2 linked regions of the Stratiformator vulcanicus genome follow. The protein of the gene in region 1 binds, or shares a complex with, the protein of each later gene. Links are inferred from orthologs where the notes say so. Each region holds a gene or a part of one and is shown on either strand. Other genes may lie near its edges.

What was found.
Region 2: the proteins of pheS (region 1) and pheT are in contact, whole or in part, in a crystal structure (PDB 6P24), measured with the Escherichia coli proteins. The link is inferred for Stratiformator vulcanicus from one-to-one orthologs.

The regions. Positions count from the first base shown.
Region 1 is NZ_CP036268.1:3,903,610-3,913,392, reverse strand. Bases 6,926-9,783 are described here. They hold pheS (phenylalanine--tRNA ligase subunit alpha), read right to left. Parts: upstream 8,927-9,783; coding sequence 7,925-8,926; downstream 6,926-7,924. Other genes in these bases: rpmI (50S ribosomal protein L35), read right to left, coding at 9,397-9,597; rplT (50S ribosomal protein L20), read right to left, coding at 8,963-9,325; Pan189_RS15520 (LysR family transcriptional regulator), read left to right, coding at 6,926-7,110. Also shown: mgtE (magnesium transporter), read left to right, coding at 1-1,124; Pan189_RS15540 (DUF1559 domain-containing protein), read left to right, coding at 1,615-2,721; Pan189_RS15535 (DUF1559 domain-containing protein), read left to right, coding at 2,782-3,885; Pan189_RS15530 (hypothetical protein), read left to right, coding at 4,018-4,389; Pan189_RS15525 (sulfatase family protein), read right to left, coding at 4,569-5,966; more of Pan189_RS15520, read left to right, coding at 6,208-6,925.
Region 2 is NZ_CP036268.1:4,719,937-4,729,854, forward strand. Bases 1,304-4,296 are described here. They hold pheT (phenylalanine--tRNA ligase subunit beta), read left to right. Parts: upstream 1,304-1,784; coding sequence 1,785-3,809; downstream 3,810-4,296. Other genes in these bases: Pan189_RS18835 (DUF898 domain-containing protein), read right to left, coding at 1,304-1,593. Also shown: Pan189_RS18830 (cytochrome P450), read left to right, coding at 1-1,167; more of Pan189_RS18835, read right to left, coding at 1,255-1,303; tRNA dihydrouridine synthase DusB, read left to right, coding at 4,357-5,490; Pan189_RS18850 (alpha/beta hydrolase), read left to right, coding at 5,975-6,901; Pan189_RS18855 (hypothetical protein), read right to left, coding at 6,906-7,382; Pan189_RS18860 (hypothetical protein), read left to right, coding at 7,383-7,841; Pan189_RS18865 (SDR family oxidoreductase), read left to right, coding at 8,008-8,862; Pan189_RS18870 (hypothetical protein), read left to right, coding at 8,959-9,327; Pan189_RS18875 (CDP-alcohol phosphatidyltransferase family protein), read left to right, coding at 9,324-9,918.

The sequences.
Region 1 (9,783 bases):
TGCCGCCCGAGTTCGCCGCCGACCTGCTGGAGGCGTTGCCCAGCGATACCCGGGCCGACGTCATTAATGAGCTGGAGAAGGACGACGCCGAGGCAATTCTTGAGGAGATGGATCCTGAGGAAGCCGAGTCGGCCCGCGAGCTGGCCCAGTACTCAGATGACGTCGCCGGCGGTTTGATGATCACCGAACTCGTCCGCTACGACGAGTCTTCGACGGTGCAGGACGTCATCGACGATATGCGGGAGAACGCCGACCGCTATCGCGATTATGACGTGCAGTACGCCTTCATCGTCGACGCGGACGAGCGACTGACGGGGGTCCTCCGCCTGCGCGATCTGCTGCTGTCGCGGCGAGCGAAACCGGTTCTCGATCTGATGATCCGGAATCCGCTCGCCGTACGTGACGACATGACGCTGGAAGAGCTGGAAACGTTTTTCGACGAGCATAACTTCATCGGCGTTCCCGCCGTCGATGGGGCCGGCCGGATGCTCGGGGTCGTGCGGGCCTCTGCGGTCGAAGAACGTCTTGGCGAACGCAAGGACCTCGCTTACTTAAATACGCAGGGGCTGATTAAAGAAGAAGTCCGTTCGATGCCGCTGTTTCGGCGGTCATCGCGGCGTCTCGCCTGGCTGAGCGTCAATATTTTCTTAAATATCATCGCGGCGAGTGTGATTGCGCTCTATCAGGACACGCTGGCCTCGGTGATCGCGTTGGCGGTCTTCTTGCCGATCATCTCGGACATGAGCGGCTGCAGTGGGAATCAGGCGGTCGCGGTGAGCGGCCGCGAACTCGCGCTCGGCCTCGTCCGCCCGGCCGAATTAATGTGGGTGTGGGGGAAAGAACTCGCCGTCGGCTTAATTAACGGCTCCGCCCTCGGACTCTTAATCGGAATCGTAGCTTATTTATGGAAGGGGAATGTCTTCCTGGGACTGGTGGTCGGCTCAGCCCTGTTTCTAAACACCGTTGTCGCCGTCAGCATCGGTGGCCTCGTCCCGCTCATCCTCAAGCGATTCGACGTCGACCCCGCCGTCGCCTCCGGCCCGATCCTCACCACCGTCACCGACATGTGCGGCTTCTTCTTCGTACTGGGGCTGGCGACATTGCTGCTGTCGAAGCTGGTTTGAGGATCACAGAAGTGGATTAACCGGATGGCCGGTGGCAAACGCCAAGGCGTACGTCGTTCGCGGATTGCTGGACGCGGTGGCGTCGATGTGCACGGCTCGCATCAATGTACTATCTCTGGCTGGGCCGAGAGGTCTACACTGGCCAAGTTACACTGTCTCGCCGAGAGGGTTTAGGGTATTTCACTTAAATTTCGAGAAGTGATGTGATGGTGCGTTCACACCTCTCCGGGGGAATCACCGAATCTTGCCAATTTGTAAAAAATTGATGAGAAAGCCAGTTTCATAAGATTATACTGATGTGCTGACCCGTCTAAACAATGAAATGTAGAGCCAGTCACACATTACGACGGGGCTTTCTGCCGCGTTTCACGAGTATTTCTACTTAGTCTCGGCGTGTGCTAATTCTATCGGCGCAGGCTTGGGCATTCATTTTGGATCATTCGATCCGCGGTCGTCTGTGACCGTCAGTCATATCACTCGGAGACCGAAGATGCTCTGTCATTCAGGCACGAGCCGCGAACATCGCGGTTTCACGCTGATCGAGTTGTTGGTCGTCATCGCGATTATCGCGATCCTCATAGCCCTGCTTTTGCCCGCGGTCCAGCAGGCACGGGAAGCCGCAAGGCGCTCGCAGTGCAAGAATAATTTGAAGCAAATCGGTCTCGCACTTCACAACTACCACGATGTCTACGGCTCCTTCCCGATCGGATACATTACTGAGGGCCAGGGAACGCACTACAACCAGAACGGTGTCGGTTCGGGCGGCGCGGTCGGTTGGGCTTGGGGTGCCGGCCTCCTGCCCTATCTCGAGCAGGAGGCTCTGGCGGTTCAATTGGATTTCGATGTGTCGCCCCGTCATCCGAACAACTCCGATCTGACCGATACGGTGATCCGAACCGTAATTTGCCCGTCGACGCAAGCTCCCAAGAAGACGACGGCCGGAAACGAAGCCGTGGCCACCTACCGCGGGAACTTTGGTATCGGTTTCGGAGGCGACTACAACTTCCCGAAACCGGACCGCCAATTCGGTGCGAAGAAGTCGGACGCGCGATGGTGCGGGATGTTCATGTTCAACGACGTGATCAAAATTCGAGATTTTACGGATGGTTTATCGAGCACCATTGCCGTCGGCGAAACGGACTTCCGAACGTCAGGGGGATCAAGATGGTACGGGTCTGCTTCGTACCGCAGCCAAAACGGATTGACCTACACCGATCTTGGAAACATTGATGCCCCCGAGGTATTGGGGGGGAGCGTCCATGGTCTCAACGTGATCGAATTCTGGTACGCGCCCGCGAATGGGTACCGGGGAAGCAAGATGGGTTGGAGAAGCGTGCATCCCGGCGGAGCACATTTTCTCATCGCCGATGGCTCGGTCCATTTTCTCAATGAAAACATCGACGATTCGCTGAGGAGTTTGGAATCGGCGCATGGGACAGTGTCCGGGTTCTCTCTTGGCACCATTTACGATAACCAAAGCAGTAACGATCCCACCAACCCCGCAACTTGGGACAGCGGCGCCAACTTTGAGGCCGCGATGGGTGTGTATCAGCGTTTGACGGCAAGAAATGACGGTCGACCGCTCGGAAAATTCTAAGCCGGTACCGTCTGTGGCAGCATCAGGACCAGTCACTTCAAATCGCTCAGGGAGCGGACAATGAACACTCGCAAAACCCGAAAGGGATTTACGCTCATCGAGTTACTCGTGGTCATCGCGATCATTGCCATTTTGATCGCCTTGTTATTGCCGGCAGTTCAGCAGGCTCGGGAAGCGGCCCGTCGCTCATCGTGCCAGAACAATCTCAAGCAGATCGGTCTAGCGTTTCATAATTTCTATGACGTCAAGAATCGGCTCCCCTACGGAAAGATTCGTGAGGCCCCCGGCCTTAACGATGCCAGCCGAAACGTAGGCTGGAGCGGCGAGATACTGCCCTATCTCGACCAGGCGGCTGTTGCATCGCAGGTCAATCTGTCCGACCGATTCGATCAGTGGCCTAACCAATTGCAAACGGCATTTGTGCCGACATACCGCTGCCCGTCCGATATCGCGCCTAAGACTGATGTCACGCCGGGAGACAGCTATCAACACACCGTCTCCAGCTACTGCATGAATGCGGGGGCATGGCCCTCTGGCGTCAACCGCGAGGAAGGGGCTTGCAGTTCCCATTGGGGACAGGCCATGTCTTCCGCCGCCGCCTACTCCCCTTATGCGAACCCGGCTGTCGATCAGCACAAGCAACGACCGTTCGAAGTTTCTTGGGAGAATATGACCGACGGTACCTCGAACACGCTGCTCGTCGGCGAAGTCACTTGGGAACGTTCGGACCATCAGCGGGCGTTCGGAACTGACGGAACAAACAATACCGGGTGGCAATTGGGACGAATCGCGTTTTATCCACCAAACCCGGATGCCACGGTCCGTACGGTGAAATGGACTGACAGCGGGTGGGACGCCTCCGCAACTCCACCGACGGCCGCAGAATTAAAGACGATCCGTGATCCGAATTACTATTCGTTTCACAGCAACCACTCCGGCGGCGCCCAGTTCGTCCTGGCCGACGGATCGGTCCATTTCATTTCCGACAACATCGAATCTGTTGAACCCGATTCTGCTGACGAAGCAAAATTCTGGGATGCGGGCGACAACTGTTTTGATAAAGGCACGTACGACAAGAAAGCACTGCGTGGAGAGTTAAACGGTCTCGGCGTCTATCAGTACCTTTCCCTGATGAATGACGGGAATAGCGTGGGAGATTTCTAAGCCCACTCGTTCGAAACTCAACGAGGACGCTCGACATCGAGTCGGGTGTCCTCATTTCTTTTGGAGATACGCACGCGTATATTCGCTTCGCCCACTTCGTTCCAAAGACGCCGGAGACAAGTCGCTGTGAGAATGGTTTGTTTATTGCTTCTTTCCGTCATCAGTTGCGGAACCATGGGTTGCGACGGAAGTCCCGACCCCTATGACACCTCGAAGGTTCCGGTTACGCCCACTTTTGATACGGCCGAACAATACTTGGCAGCGACCAAGCAGCAGGTACTTGACTATGTGCAACAGTACCAAAGCGATGCTCAAGGGGCGTGGGATAATACCGATACCGGGTTTCAACTCGTGTATGACTCGCATCCGAAACTGAGCGATCGCTCCAAGCAGCAGATCGATCAGTTGGAGGCGGTCGGGCGCGACATTGAAGCCATCGAGAAGCCGGGGCCAAATGTGCTCAATTTGCTTTCTAAGGCGAAATCGCTCGCAGAGAGTCTATAGCGTTCGGAATCCAGAGCCTCACCGGTGCCCGATCTCCCGCCAAACGGACTCGAGTACGATCCAAACCTCCGCCTCGATACATCGCGGTGACCGGTTACTGAGGTCTCCGCTTGGTGCGTTCGAAACGAATTAGTAATAGATGCCTTCGCGGGTTTATGGCTCTGCAGTTGAAATGCCAATTAAGGTGACCGCAGGCGCCAGGGTTCGCGGGCGTTGGTTTCGATTTCGGTATCGAGCTCGCGCATTCGCTTTTTTAGCCGGGCGACGATGTCCGGGTGATCGGCGACGAGATTGTGCTGCTCGCCGATATCTTCGGACAGGTTGAACAGCATCACGTTCGGTGACTTCAGCGAGTTCTGTTTGCCCTTAGCGGGCTTGATGAGAAGTTTCCAGTCGCCCTGCCGGAGGCCTTCGATATTTCCACGGGACGAATAATGGACGAACTCCGTCCGCGGACTTGCTGAATCCGAAAAAAGAGTTTCCGAAACGTCGAGGCCGTCAATTTTATTCTCCTCGGGCAGCGTGGAATCGGTTAGCGCAGCGATCGTCGGCAGCAGATCCATTGTCGTGACCAGTTCATCGCAGACTGTGCCGGCCGGAATTCGAGACGGTCCCCACATGATGCAAGGAACCCGTTGACCCCCTTCGAAGGTGGTCCCCTTCCCCGCCCTTAACGGTCCGGCCGATCCGCCGTGATTTTTAAACTGAAGCCAAGGGCCGTTGTCCGACGTGTAAATGACATAGGTGTTGTCCGACAAACTGAGATCGCGCAGTTGGCTCATCAATCGGCCTACCTCTTGGTCGATATGCTCAATGACACACTTGTAAGCGTTCTGCGGGTCGGGATCGTAGACGTCCTCGGGGACGTAGAGCGGGATGTGCGGCATGGTGTGCGGGAGATAAACGAAGAACGGTCGATCTATATTCTTGGTAATGAAGTCGATTGCTTCGTCGGTATAACGCCGCGTGACGGTCCGCTGGTCGACCGGCAGTTCGACGATTTCTTCATTACGCATTAAGGGCGTGTTCCATTTCGTGACGGCAGTCGACTGATTTCGCCACAGTTCATCCGAACTTAATTTCGGCTTCCCTTTATTGTCCGGATGATTCATGTCATTCGAATAAGGAATGCCGAGATACGTATCGAACCCGTTCTGCTGCGGCAGCGTTTCGGGGTGATGGCCCAAATGCCACTTTCCGAAGCAGGCTGTGGCGTAACCGAGCCCGCTGAGATGGTCCGCGATTGTGTATTCATCGGGATGCAGCCCCTTCGCGGAATGTGGGAACAGCACGTGTCGGTGCATCCCGACTCGCTTTGGATAGCAGCCGGTCAGCAGTGCCGCGCGGGACGGCGTGCAGACCGGCGAGGCGACCATAAAGCTGGTGAAGCGGCGGCCTTCATCAGCCATGCGATCGATGTTCGGCGTCTGAATCGTCTCGGAACCAAAACAACCGAGGTCGCCATAACCTTGGTCATCGGCGAAGATGATCACAAAGTTGGGCTTGGGATCGGCCGCGTCGACGGGAAGCGGAAGCATCACGGCCAAAGCGGCAATTAGGCAAAGCGATCGAAACATGGGCGAGCGATCTTGTTTGTGGCGCGAGGTAAGAAATCTTCATGAGGAAGCCGGGTCATAATAGCCGTCGGGCCGACTTGAAATCGTGCGAAGTCTGATCTGATCAGTATTTCTCTGCGTACATCTTGGCAAGTAAGTTTAGTCGTTCGATCAATCATTATGCCATCGGTGCTCGATATCTCCAGTGCATTCATATAGTGTGCCGAATGTTTTGCATGCATAGGTGTGGGCGAGTGGAAGCATGGAATTTGATCAACTTCGCTATTTCTTGGCCTTGTCGACGAGGGAGAACTTCACGAGGACCGCGGCTGAACTCGGCATCTCGCAGCCGGCTCTGAGCCGATCGATTCAAAAGCTCGAGGAAGAACTTGGCCAACCGCTTTTTGATCGCCGAGCCCGAGCAGTGACGCTGACCGATGCGGGGCAACTTTTGCAGTCAAGGGCCCGGCAGGTATTAACGTTAGTCGATGAGACGAAAGCTGAAATCTCCGACGACGGGCGCAGTGGTCGAATTCGGATCGGGGCCATTCCGACGATCGCGCCCTATTTCTTGCCGGAATTACTCGGCCGGTTCGCGGAAGAATTTCCGGGGGCCTCAGTGATCGTTCGTGAGCAGACGACTGACTTACTTCTTAAAGCGATCACACAGGGAGAAGTCGATTTGGCCGTCGTCGCCTTACCCTTCCCGGCTAAGTACATCGAAATCGAAGAATTGTTTGCCGAAGAACTCTTTCTGGTCCTGCCGCCCGGTCATGACTTAATTCAGAAGACAAGTATTCGCCTGACCGATATTGAACCGCTTCCCTTCGTGCTTCTCGACGAAGCGCACTGCCTGTCGGACAACATCGTCTCGTTCTGCCGAAATCGGAATTTTCATCCCGTCTCGGTCGAGCGGACCAGCCAATTGGCGATGGTGCAAGAGCTGGTCGCGCTGTCGCACGGCATTTCGATGATCCCGGCGATGGCCCGCGATGTTGATGGGAGCGGACGTCGTGTTTACCGCTCGCTCAGCGGAAAGAAGCCGACCCGAACGATTGCGGCGGTCTGGAACCCCTATCGATTTCAAAGCCGACTGCTGGAGGCCTTTAAGGACCGGCTGCGGGTGTATGCAGCTGAGAAGGCGACCCGACATGGCGACGGTTAATTTTTGAGACAACAACCATCGGGCTGTGGTTGTTACGCGTCAGGCAATATTTTGTAGAGCTGCGCAACCATCTTTCCATGGTTGGAGGAACACACGGTGCGCACCGCCTCTGTTCGCCCCGCCGGTGGGAGCAGTCATCTGACTGCGTTATCCCCATGCGGCGGATGTTGCCGCGGCAAAACTGCCGGGCGCGCGTCCGTTTTTTTTTAAGAGCTGTCAGCTATCGGCTGTCAGCTACCAGCAAGACTTGGGTAGCCCGGCCTTTCATGGCCGGGTGCCGACAGGCACAAGATGCCGTTCGAGAACATTAAGAGAGAGTTGGAGGCCGACTGCGAGAGTGAAATTAATGAATTTCGAGTGGCACGGACAACGTCCGTGCGGCGCAGCCGCCAGAGTATTCAGCTACCGGCCATAATTAACATTGGACGCCGGACTGGTAGGGACATCTCTGCCCAGATGCTCTTGTCGCTGCGCGACCCGGACGTTGTCCGGGCCACACTTTGATTTACTGTTTGAGAACAATATGAGATCGTTGAAGGCCGACGACGGGAGTGCAATTAATAAATCCCGAGTGGCACGGACAACGTCCGTGCGGCGCAGCCGCCAGAGCATTCAGTTGCCGGCCACAATTAACATTGGACGCCGGACTGGTAAGGACATCTCTGCCTGAGTGCTCTTGTCGCTTCGCGACCCGGACGATGTCCGGGCCACTCTTAAACGGGTAGCCCGGCCATGAAAGGCCGGGCTACCCGCGTTACCCTAATGCACCCGCTCCTTCACCTCTCCTCTTCGCCCGTCTCGCCCTTCCCGCGCCCTAAAACTGGCCGAGGAATCGCAGGTCGTTTTTGACGAACTGGCGGATGTCGGAGACGTTGTAGCGTCGCATGGCGAAGCGCTCGACGCCCAGGCCGAAGGCGAAACCGGTGACGGCTTCGGGGTCGTACCCGACCGCTCTCATGACGTTTGGATCGACGACGCCGGCGCCGCCGATCTCAATCCACTGGCCGTCCCAGTACATGTCGACTTCGACCGACGGCTCGGTGAAAGGAAAGAAGGATGGTCGGAAGCGGACGGCGACGTCGCCGCCGAGGTAAGCATCGGCGAATTTGGAGAGGACGGTCTTGAGCTGCGCCATCGTGACGCTCTCCCCGACCATTAACCCTTCCATTTGGTGAAACATGCTCAGGTGGGTGTCATCGTGTTCGTCCGGTCGATAGACGCGGCCGATCGAGACGATCCGCACCGGAGGCGGCGTGTGCTCCATCGTGCGGATCTGCACCGTCGAGGTCTGACTGCGAAGCAGCGTCTGCCCGCCGGCGGCGGCTTCGGCGGTCGCCAGATAGAAGTTGTCGAGCGGGTCACGGGCCGGGTGCTCCGGCGGGATATTCAGGGCGACGAAGTTGTGCTGCTCGTCTTCGAGTTCGGGTCCTTCGACCACCGAGAACCCGAGCCGGGTCATGATCTCTTTGAATTCTTCGATCGTCTGCGTGAGCGGGTGCAGCGAGCCGCGCGATAATCGATTTCCCGGCAGCGTGACGTCGAGGCCTTCGACCTCCGCAGCAGGCTTTGCGAGTTCAACCTTGCGGGCTTCGAGCTGCCCGCTGACTCGCTGCTTGACCTCGTTGAACTGCTTGCCAACGGCTGGCCGGTCTTCGGGGGCGACTTTGCCGAGCACCGATTGCAGGTCTTTGAGCCGGCCTTTTTTCTTACCGAGGAATTCGACACGCGCCGCCTCGAGCTCGTCGGTGGACGAGGCGCCGGCGATGGCCGCCAGTGCGGCCTGCTCGTATTCATCGAAGGAAGCCGCAATGTCCATCGCCGTCTCCGCGAAAGGCTCCTGCCTCGGCGGGAATTACGCCGCCTGCTTAGCGGCAGAGCGAACGATCTCCACGATCTCGTCGAAGATCGCCGGATTGTTGATCGCCAACTCGCTGAGGCTCTTGCGGTCGAGTTCGATTTCGGCCTTCTTCAAGCCGTAGATGAACTGCGAGTAGCTCATACCCCGCATGCGGACTGCGGCGGTGATGCGGGTGATCCAGAGCCGACGGAAATCTCGCTTGCGGACCTTGCGGTCGCGGTAGGCGAAAGCGCGGGAACGGATGACCGTCTCTTTGACGGTGCGCAGCAATTTCGAGCGTCCGCCGCGGTTACCCTTGGCTTCGTTGAACAGCCGCTTCTTCTTTTGGCGGCGTGCTTTGCCGATCCGAACACGCATAACGCTACTCGATTCCAGAATCTCAAAATGAATTTACGCGACCCGGAGCAATCCTCGGGTCGGAGATGAACCTACATGCCCGGTTGAAGGGCTTCGACGATCTTCTTGGCGATCGGGCCGCTCACGACTTCGCCATGGCGCAGCCGCAACTTCCGCTCGCCCGCCTTCTTACCCATGCGGTGGTGGCGGTTCGCCGAGCGGTGTTTGAGCTTGCCCGAAGCGGTCACCTTGAACCGCTTCTTCATGCCTTTGTGGGTTTTGCGCTTGTGCATCGGTATTGCAATCGATCCTGCCACAAGGGCGGGAACGCTTTCTCTCAGTATTTCCGGAAGGAAGGGCGAGAAGTATATCGGTACCCACGGCATTGATGCCAGCGAGCCGCGCCCAAAAATTCGTTCGTCTGATCGTTATAACGCCGTCGGTCGCGTCAAACCGCGATTCCAATGGCCCTGCTACCG
Region 2 (9,918 bases), 820 kb from region 1 along the record:
ACATCGGGGCTGCTGTCGATGAACGGCGACCAGCATCGCCGACATCGCCGAATGGTTAAGACACCGTTCTCCAAGCCGGTCCTCCCCGACTATCAGCCCGCCATTTCAGGCCTGGTTCGGGAGCTTCTCGACTCGTGGTCAGTCGGTGACGTTCGCGACATCCACCACGAGATGAACTCGTTCATGCTGCGGGTGACCAGCGCGATTCTGTTCGGTCTCGACGACCCCGACCTCGCTTTCGAAACCGGCCACCTGATCGACGAATGGGTCCACAAGAACCACGAAGTCGGCGTGACCGCCTTTATCGCCGATACCGACATCAGTGCCCAATACGACAACCTGCTCGACATGGCCAAGCAGCTCGAGCACAACGTCACGACGATGCTCCAGCGGCGTCGGCAAAGTAAACCCGGCCCCGACGTGCTGAGCCTGCTCATTCAGGCCCGCGACGCCCAAGGGTCCATCAGCAGCGAGGAATTGATCGGCCACGTCGCCCTCCTCTTTGGCGCAGCCCACTTAACAACCGCCCATTCGCTGACATGGACGCTGCTGCTGCTCGCGCAGCACCCGTCGGTCATGGCGGACGTGTTCGAAGAAATTGATTCGGGCATCGACGCAGACTTACCCACGCAGGAACAGACCGAGCGCCTGCCGCTGATGGAGAAAGCGATCAAAGAGAGCATGCGGTGCCTGCCCGCCTCCTCATACTCGCAACGGATCACCGCAGAGCCGGTCGAACTCGGCCCGCTCACGCTCGGCTGCGGCTCGCCCGTCGTGTTCAGTCAGTACATCACCCATCATCGCAGCGATCTGTTCAAAGCCCCCGACGAATTTCGCCCCGGACGCTGGGAATGGATTTCACCGGGCCCATACGAGTACCTGCCGTTCGGCTCCGGACCGCGGATGTGCCTCGGGGCCGGAATGGCCATGACGATCTTGAAGACGACACTGCCGGCGATCCTGAAGAAATTTCGCGTTTCGATGGTCCCCGGCAGCAGGGTCGACGCTCGTGTCATCTCAACAATGCTCGGGCCGACGACGCCCGTCCCGATGCTTCTGTCCGAGCCGGACGGAAAGTTCGAGGCCCAACCGATCTCAGGGACAGTCCTCGACCTCGTCGATTTTCACGAGATGCCCACGGCGGACGAGGCCAGCCAAGCGGCGTGATCGCCTCGCCGCGAACACACCGGCGTCCAAGAGAAGTGGTCCGAACCGATCTTTCATGCCGCTTGTCGGGTGACGAAGCGAGCCGCCCTATGATTTCGGCTTCGGGTCCGCCTTCGAATCGGGCTGAGGCTTCGATTTCGATTCCGGTTTTTGCTTCCGATCGGGCTTCGGGTCAGATTTCCGCCGGGGATCGGACTTTCGCTCTTCTTCCTTCATGTCGAGCAATTGCCGCGTGCGTTTGGCCGTGCGAAAGGCGAGCACGATCCCGTAGACGCAGATGAGGGCAAAGAACAGATAGCCGACCTTCCAAGTCGGATTCGGCACAATCGCCGCATTGCGCAGCGACGCACCAATGCCGAAGAGCATCGCGACCGCAATCGCGCCGTAGCCGATCGTGACGATTATTTTCCAGGTTTTGAAATTCATCCGGGTGGCTCGGCTCGCATCGGACAGCGGGAGCGGTCGGCAACCTTTCGTGACCGCTCACTCGGGAATACAGTAACCGACCGGTCGATCGCAAGAGTGTGACGAGAGTTAAGCCAAGACAAAGCCGCGCAACGCACAGCTAACCCGCGTAACGCACAGCCAAGCTGCGTGACGCAGCCACGGAGCATGGAATGATTGTCAGTCGTGAATGGTTGTCCGAATACGTCGACGTGGACATGCCGGTTGAGGAATTGACCGACCGGCTGACGTTCTCGGGCCTCAATCTCGAAGGGGTCGAAGAAGTCGGCGATGACGTCGCGATCGACCTCGAAGTCACCAGCAATCGCCCCGACTGCCTCGGCCACATCGGCGTCGCCCGCGAGATCGCCGTCCTCTACCAAATCGAACTGAAGCTCCCGCAGGCCGAGCCGCCCGCCTCCGACGAACAGACATCGGACGTCACTTCCGTCGAGATTCAGTGCCCCGACCTCTGCCCGCGCTACAACGCCCGCATCATCCGCGGCATCAAGGTCGGCCCCAGCCCCGATTGGCTCGTGCGTCGGCTCGAATCCGTTGGTATCAAATCGGTCAACAACGTCGTCGATGCGACCAACTATGTGATGCTGGAGACCGGCCAGCCGTTCCACGCTTTCGATCTCGCCAAGTTGAAGGAGGGCCGCATCGTCGTCCGCCGGGCAGCCAAACGCGAGAAGATCGAAGCGATCGATCACCAGACGTACGAACTCTCCGAAGAGATGTGCGTCATCGCCGATGCCGAGCGACCGGTCGCCGTCGCCGGCGTGATGGGCGGCTTCGATAGCGAAATCTCTAAGGGCACCACCGACATCCTGCTGGAGACGGCCCAGTTCGTTCCGCTTACGGTCCGCGGCACCGCCCGCAAGCTGAAGCTCTTCAGCCCGTCGCAGTTCCGGTTCGAGCGACTTGTCGATGCCACCCAGCTCGACTGGAACAGCCGCCGTTGCGCGGAGGTGATCCTCGACGTCGCCGGCGGGACTCTTTGTGCCGGTTCGGTCCACGCGGGCGAGGAAATTCCCACATCGCGCGAGCCGGTCGAGATGCGGTTCGGCCAGATTCCCCGGCTGCTCGGGATCGACATCGCCCCTGCAGAAGCAGTCAAAATATTGGAGCGCCTCGGCCTCAAGGTCGCAGGCAAAGTCACGGACGAGAAAGCAGCCTTTGTTCCCCCAAGCTGGCGGCCCGACCTCACGCGCGAGTGCGACCTGATCGAAGAGGTCGCTCGTATTTACGGATACGACGAGATCCCGGATGACGCAAATATTCCGGTTGAAGTGCCGACGTTGCCGAAGGCCGATGCCGTCCGGCAGCGAATGCGGGCGGTCCTCAATGGAGCCGGGCTCTCCGAAGCGATCACGATCACATTCATCAGCGAAGACCAGCAGGCGCTATTCGACCCGTACGCGGGCCAAGAGCCGCTGCGTGTTGACCATTCAAGCCGTCGGCACGAGCACATCCTCCGCCGCAGCCTCGTGCCGAGCCTGCTGATGTGCCGCCGCGAGAACGAACGTCACGGCACCGCCAACGCCGAGTTGTTCGAGATCGCGAAGACGTTTCTCGAAGCCTCACCCGGCAAGCCGTCGGCCGAACCGATGGTGGTTTCGGGGGTGACCGGTCGCGAGTTCGGCGATGTGAAGGGCATTGTCGAGTCGCTCGTCGAAGACCTCTGCCCCGACGCCGTGATCACCGCGCGCCCGGCGAAGCTGGACGCCTTCGCCGAGGGCCGGGCGGCGGAGCTGTCTCTCGGCGACACGCCCCTCGGCTGGGTCGGCGAACTCGATACGAACGTCTTGGAGTCGCCCACCCTCGACCTCCGCGGGGCCGCCTCGGCATTCGAATTGTTCGTCGACCCGCTCGTGGAGCGCGCAACGCTTCAGCGGACGTTCGAGCCAATCCCGCAGTTTCCGGCCGTCGAGCGCGACATTAATTTCATGCTCGCTGAACCGGTCACGTGGGAGAAGCTCTCCAACGTCGCCCTCGCCGCGGGGGGCGAATTGGTCGAGTCGGTCGAGTTCGCCAGCCAGTTCCGCGGCAAGCAGCTCGGCCCGAACAAGAAGTCCTACGTGATGCGGCTCGTCTTCCGCTCGCCCGAGGGCACCCTCACCGGCGATGAGGTCGACAAAGTCCAACAACAAATCGTCTCCGCCTGCGAACAGCAATGCGAAGCCGTCCAGCGATGAGCGCGACAAACACAAACCCGCAGCGCAAAGAAGTAACGCCCCCGAGCACAAGCCCGCAGCGCAAGCAAGGGACCACACGGGTGACCCTTACCGAAACCAACGACGCCGATTTCTGTACGCCCCCAGCGAATCTGACACCACCATTTCAGCCAAGAATGTTCAACGGGCGTTGCAAAATCTTCCTTACAATTGGAATCATTTCTCTGCTGCTCTCTTCGCTACCGTGGCTCGGCTATGGACGAGGCGCATTTGTCGTTCCCGGGTGGGACATTCATCTACCGACTCTATCACTAACAAGGGAGCATATGGTCCCTTTCGGCGAAGTCCTGACCGCAATTCTTGAATTGCCATTAACGCTGCTGAGCATTATCCGCCCGCTGGATTACTTTATTTACTTTCAAGGTGAAGGAGTGCGAACCGCACGACCGTTTACAATTTTCTTGTTCTGGCACTTATGCGGAGTGACGTTCGTTTGGCTATCGGTTCGGCCTTTAGTTTTTCCCGCAATTTACGGTCACCGTGAGAACTTCGATCTCAGGTCCAATTGATGTCCGATATTCATACTAAGTACAGCGAAGACTTGGCCCCGAGCAGACTGAATGATTTGTCCGAAGTTCCCTACCCCACCGGCCCTGTCCACTACGGCCCGCTCGAACTCCCCACGCGCTATCACCTCTCCCCCCTCGCGGGCTACACGAACCTCCCGTTCCGACGGATCGTCCGCGAACTCGGCGGCGTGGGCCTCGGCACGACCGACCTCGTCAACGCCCGCGGCCTCTTGGAAGGCAGCAATAAAACTTGGGAGTTGATCGAAACCTGCCCCGAGGACCGGCCCTTTGCCGTGCAGATCTTCGGCAACGACCCCGCCCGCATGGCCGAAGCCGCGCAGCTCCTTGAAAGCCGCGGCGTCGACTCGATCGACATTAATATGGGCTGCCCCGTCGACCGCATCACCAAGGTCGGGGCCGGGTCGAAATTAATGTGTGATGATCCGAATTCAACAGTGAACCTCGTCCGCACCGTAGTTGAAGCCGTTCAGATTCCCGTCACCGTCAAGATGCGGCTCGGCTGGGATTCAAAGCAACTCACCGCCCCCAAGTTCGCCCGTGAGTTCGAACAGGTCGGCGTCGCCGCCGTCGCGATCCATGGCCGCACCCGCGCTCAAGGCTTCTCCGGCGAGGTCGACCGCACCGGCATACAAAAGGTAGTAGAAGCGGTCGAGTGCATCCCCGTCGTGGGCAACGGCGATATTAGGAATGTTGAGGATGCACTCGCGATGTTCCGCGAGACCGGTTGCGACATCGTCTCGATGGGACGCGGCGCCCTGGCCAACCCGTGGATCTTCCGGCAACTCGTCGAGTGGGAGACGACCGGCACTTACTCCCCCGCCGGCACCTTCGACGACCGCCTCGGGCTTTTAAGAAAACAGCTCGGCTATTTAATGGAGCGGTTCGAGCCGGAGAAAGCGATCGTCCGCTTCCGCAAGATGGCCCACTGGTATTTAAAGTCGATGCGCGTCCGCGCCCCGCACCGCCATCAGTATCAAGTCGCCAAAACCCTCAAAGAAGTCGAAGCCGCCCTCGCCGCCATCAGCACCGCAGGCCCCGTCGGCGGCACACGGAACGGCTTACTGCCCGACATGCACGTGCCGGTACCGTCCGGGCCGGTGGAGCGGTGGTGAGAGACGAATCGACGCTTCCGACTGCCGTTCGCGATGTATAATTAACGGGATCAACGCCGAAAGAGTTCTGATGGCATAGCCGACGGTAAGGAGCAAGTCGCGTTTGAGCCGTACTTCACACTAATTAAGAATCCGCCGCCATGCGCATGCCCCTGATCCAGTAGTCGCCGGAGTTGAATCCGCCGATCGGGCCGCGTTCACAGCTCGCACTATTTATTAATCGTACCATTCCGACAGACCATTCCTCGTCACCTCTTAACAATTGGGAGTAATCAAGCATGGTTTTCGCCGATTTACTCCGAGCGAGCGCTTGCAGCGAGCGACACTTGTGTTGGATGCGGCCAAGTCACAGGCTGACCTGCGAAGCAATCTCAGCGATTTCGGCGATGCCTTGACGAAGAGCCCTTCCTCGCAGATTCCATTTAGGTCCATCCGATCGCCGCACCAGGCCGACACTTTGTCTCATTCACCGGGAGATACTTTGATGCAAAAATCACAGCCTTTTCTACTCGCGGCATGTTTTGCCCTGCTCGCAACTGCGACCGGAAACGGCGAAGACGCTCCGCGGTCTGTTCGCGAATACAAGGTGCATCAGGGGTTGAGGTATCCCACGGCGGAGCCGAGGCTCAAGCTCGACCTGTACGTCCCGCTCGACGCGGCTGAGCCGATGCCCTGCGTCGTTGTGATTCAAGGCGGAGGGTTCAAGCCGCAGACCGGCCAGCGATTTCGTCCCATGGCCGAACACCTCGCAGAGCACGGGTTTGCCGCGGCACTGATCTCTTATCGGGGCCGACCGAAGCACACCTATCGGGAGACCATGGCCGATGTCGAAGCCGCTGTTCGCTTCATCCGCGAGATCAGCGACGAATACGGCATCGACCCCGATCGAATCGGAGCGATGGGACGATCCGCGGGCGCGACGCTGGCGGTACTCTTAGCCGTCACGCCTGAGAAGAACGAAGGTCGACAGGCGGGCAACGACGAACCGTATCCAGCACGCATTCAAGCGGCCGTCGGCATCGCGGGCGTCTACGATTTCGTCGGCCGGTTCGTCGACCGGGAGCAGATCGCGATTCAGCCCAACCTCGACACCAAACTCGTCACGAACGGGGAATGGATCGGCTCCACCTACGCGCCGACGGACAAGGACTGGCTGAGGGCATCGGCGATCAATCATGTCGACGCCGAGGACCCGCCGATTCTGCTGCTGCACAGCAAGAACGATCGCACCGTCCCGTGGCAGCAGTCGCAGAGAATGCACGCGGAACTGGCAAAAGCCGGTGGTTCTGCTGAACTTGAAATCAGCGACAACGGCGGACACTCCGGCCCTCGAAATTCGAAGACCAAGATGGTCGCGTTCTTCGAAAAGATGCTCGGCGAACGCGGCAGTTCGCCGGCACCTGTGGAGTGAAATCTCAGAAAGAATTTCCTGACCGGCTGTAACACCTCCCGAGCCCCGTCGCTTCCCTGTGTATCGGGAAGACAAACAACTCAAAACCTAAGACGGGACACGAATCATGAACGGGCTGACCAAAACGCTGACTGCTGCTGCTGTGGCTTTCGGAATGATCATCGCCACGGGTGACGCCTTCGCCGGCGATCGCAACAATCGCCGCGGTGGAAACAACGGAGGCGGCAGCCGCATGAAGCAAGTCATGAACCGCTTCGGCGGCCAGAATCAGCAGCGATCTCACAATCGTTCCAGCGGTGGCGGCAACCGATTCAGCGGCCAGATTCACCGAGGAAACAAAAACGGAAATCACCACAACAACTTCCGGAACGATCGGCACCGCTTCGACAACCACCGTTTCGGGCACCAAAACGACCGGCATCGCAACGGCCACTTCACCGGCCACCACAATCGGCACCACGCTCACCGAAACGTCAAACACGTGACGGGCTACTTCGGCTACCGTCACCACAAGCCGACCGTCGCCCCCTGCTACTACGGATTCGATGCCGGCTACATCGCGACGGCCCGACCGGTTCGGCCTTCGGTCACTATCGTACAGAACGCTCCCTCGCTTGGAGCATGGGGCCTCGCCCCGGCGGCACCGGCCGCTCCTGTTGCCGCAACGCCCGAATATGTCGGCACTTGGACCGCCCAACCGAGCGAAGGCGTCATCGTGACCCTGAGCCTCGAAGCAAATGGCAACTTCGTTTGGCAGGTCAAGAACAACGGCCAACAGACGCAGTTCGGTGGAACCTACCAACTCGACGGCGATCAACTCTCCCTCGTCAACGCCGATGCCGGCAACCTGACGGGAACGATCACCTGGCAGAACGGCGGCTTCGGCTTCCTCCGAGACAACGCCCCGGAAGGTGACGCGGGACTGAATTTCGCCGGCTGAGTCGCAGCCGCCCACTCCCACGAGTCCCATCGATCACCCGACACCGACAATTCGGTGTCGGGTTTCTTTTTGCGCCGTGCAATTTCCCACGGATCAGCGCAACGTAGCGACCCAAATCGATCGAACATAAGGTGAGGTCTTACGCGAAACCGAGGGAGTCTCCACCATGAAAATTGCCGTCACGGCCGCGAGCGGTCACCTTGGCCGGGAAGTCATTAAAGCCACAGCAAGGCTTGCTCGAAACGACGAGATCATCGGCCTCGCCCGAACCCCTGAAAAAGCTCAATCACTTGGAATTGAAATCCGACCCGGCGACTACGACTCGCCGCGCGAACTCGAAAATTCGTTGCAAGGGGTCAATACCCTGCTGCTCGTCTCCGGCATGGCTTCCCCCGAACAGAGAATTAAACAACACCGCAACGTGATCGATGCCGCCAAACGGACCGGGGTGAGCAAAATCGTCTACACCAGTGTGCAAGGCGCCGAAGAAGACACGGGTTTCTCGCCTGTCGTCCAAAGTAATCGCCAGACGGAAGAAGATGTTCGCAACTGCGGATTGCAATGGGCCCTCGGCCGCAACGGCATCTATATCGAGCCGGATGTCGAGTACGTCGAGACGTACAAACAACGCGGCGAGATCGTAAACTGTGCCGGCGACGGCCTGTGCGGCTACACGACACGCCCGGAACTTGCTCACGCTTACGCCCGAATGCTGACGGACTCACAGCACGACGGGAAAATCTATAATCTTCACGGCGCGCCCATGACCCAGCAACAATTGGCGGACTACCTCAACGAAGCCTTCGGCCTTAATTTACAATATCGGGCGATATCGGTCGCAGACTTTCGCGAGCAACGTGTCGCAGAACTCGGCGAGTTCATCGGCAATGTGATCGCGGGAATCTATGAAGGCATTCGCCACGGTGCGGCGAACAACGACAGTCATTTCGCCGAGGCAGCAGGCCGGGCGCATCAGAGTTGGCCATCTTACTTCGATGGACTCACACAACATTCATTTTGAGCGCCGTATAGGTCGACCGCGCGAGCGCCACTCATTAAGTCACTGGCGAGAATTGGCGGGCACTGGGCATCCCGTTACACATATTTTGAGGACTGAATGCAAACACCACTCGCATCGATATTTCTTTTTCTTCTCGCCTCGCTATTCGGGGCGGTCGGGCAGTTCCTGTATAAATCGGGAACGGAACAGGTGACGTCCCACGGTCAGGGGACGTCGGTTCTCAGCTATGTGGCGAACTGGAGAATACTCGTCGGCGTCGTCTGTTATATCGCCGTCATGGTTTTGTTCGTCGCGGCATTTAAGAGAGGAGGTGAACTTCGCGTTTTATATCCGATCTACGCCACGACCTTTATCTGGGCCGCGTTGATCGGCCTGTTCGCCTATGGCACGAATATCAGCCTCGTCAATATCTTCGGCATGATCCTTCTGATTCTCGGAATGTTTCTTATGGGGTGGACGCGATGATCGACTCCCCCGCGGGCCGCCGCCCGCTCAAGACCCGAGACTGGCGATTCTTCCAGCGCCTCGCCGCATGGCTGGCAACGACGCCGATTACACCCAACATCATCTCGGCCACCAGCATTTTCTTTGGATTGGCAGCCGGCACCTTGCTCGCATTTACTCCCCATGTCGGCGATGACATCATCGTGAAGGTGATTTGGCTGACCGCAGCGGCTTGCCTGCAGGCGCGATTAATTGCCAACCTGCTTGACGGAATGGTCGCGATTGAGGGTGGCAAGGCGTCGGCTATCGGAGAACTATTTAATGAAGTGCCCGATCGCGTTTCCGACAGTGCGATCTTTATCGGCGCCGGCTACGCCATCGGCAGCGTACCGGAGTTTGGGCTTCTTGCCGCTCTCGTCGCGATCTTTGTCGCCTATGTGCGTGCAATCGGAGCGAGCGTCGGAGTCGGGCAAGTATTTCTCGGCCCAATGGCCAAACAGCAAAGAATGGCCGTCCTCACGCTGGCTTTGGTTTTATGCGGATTGCTGCCAGCCAGTTGGCAACCGGTCCATTCACCATCCGGAATCGGGATCATCGGGGTGGTCCTCATCG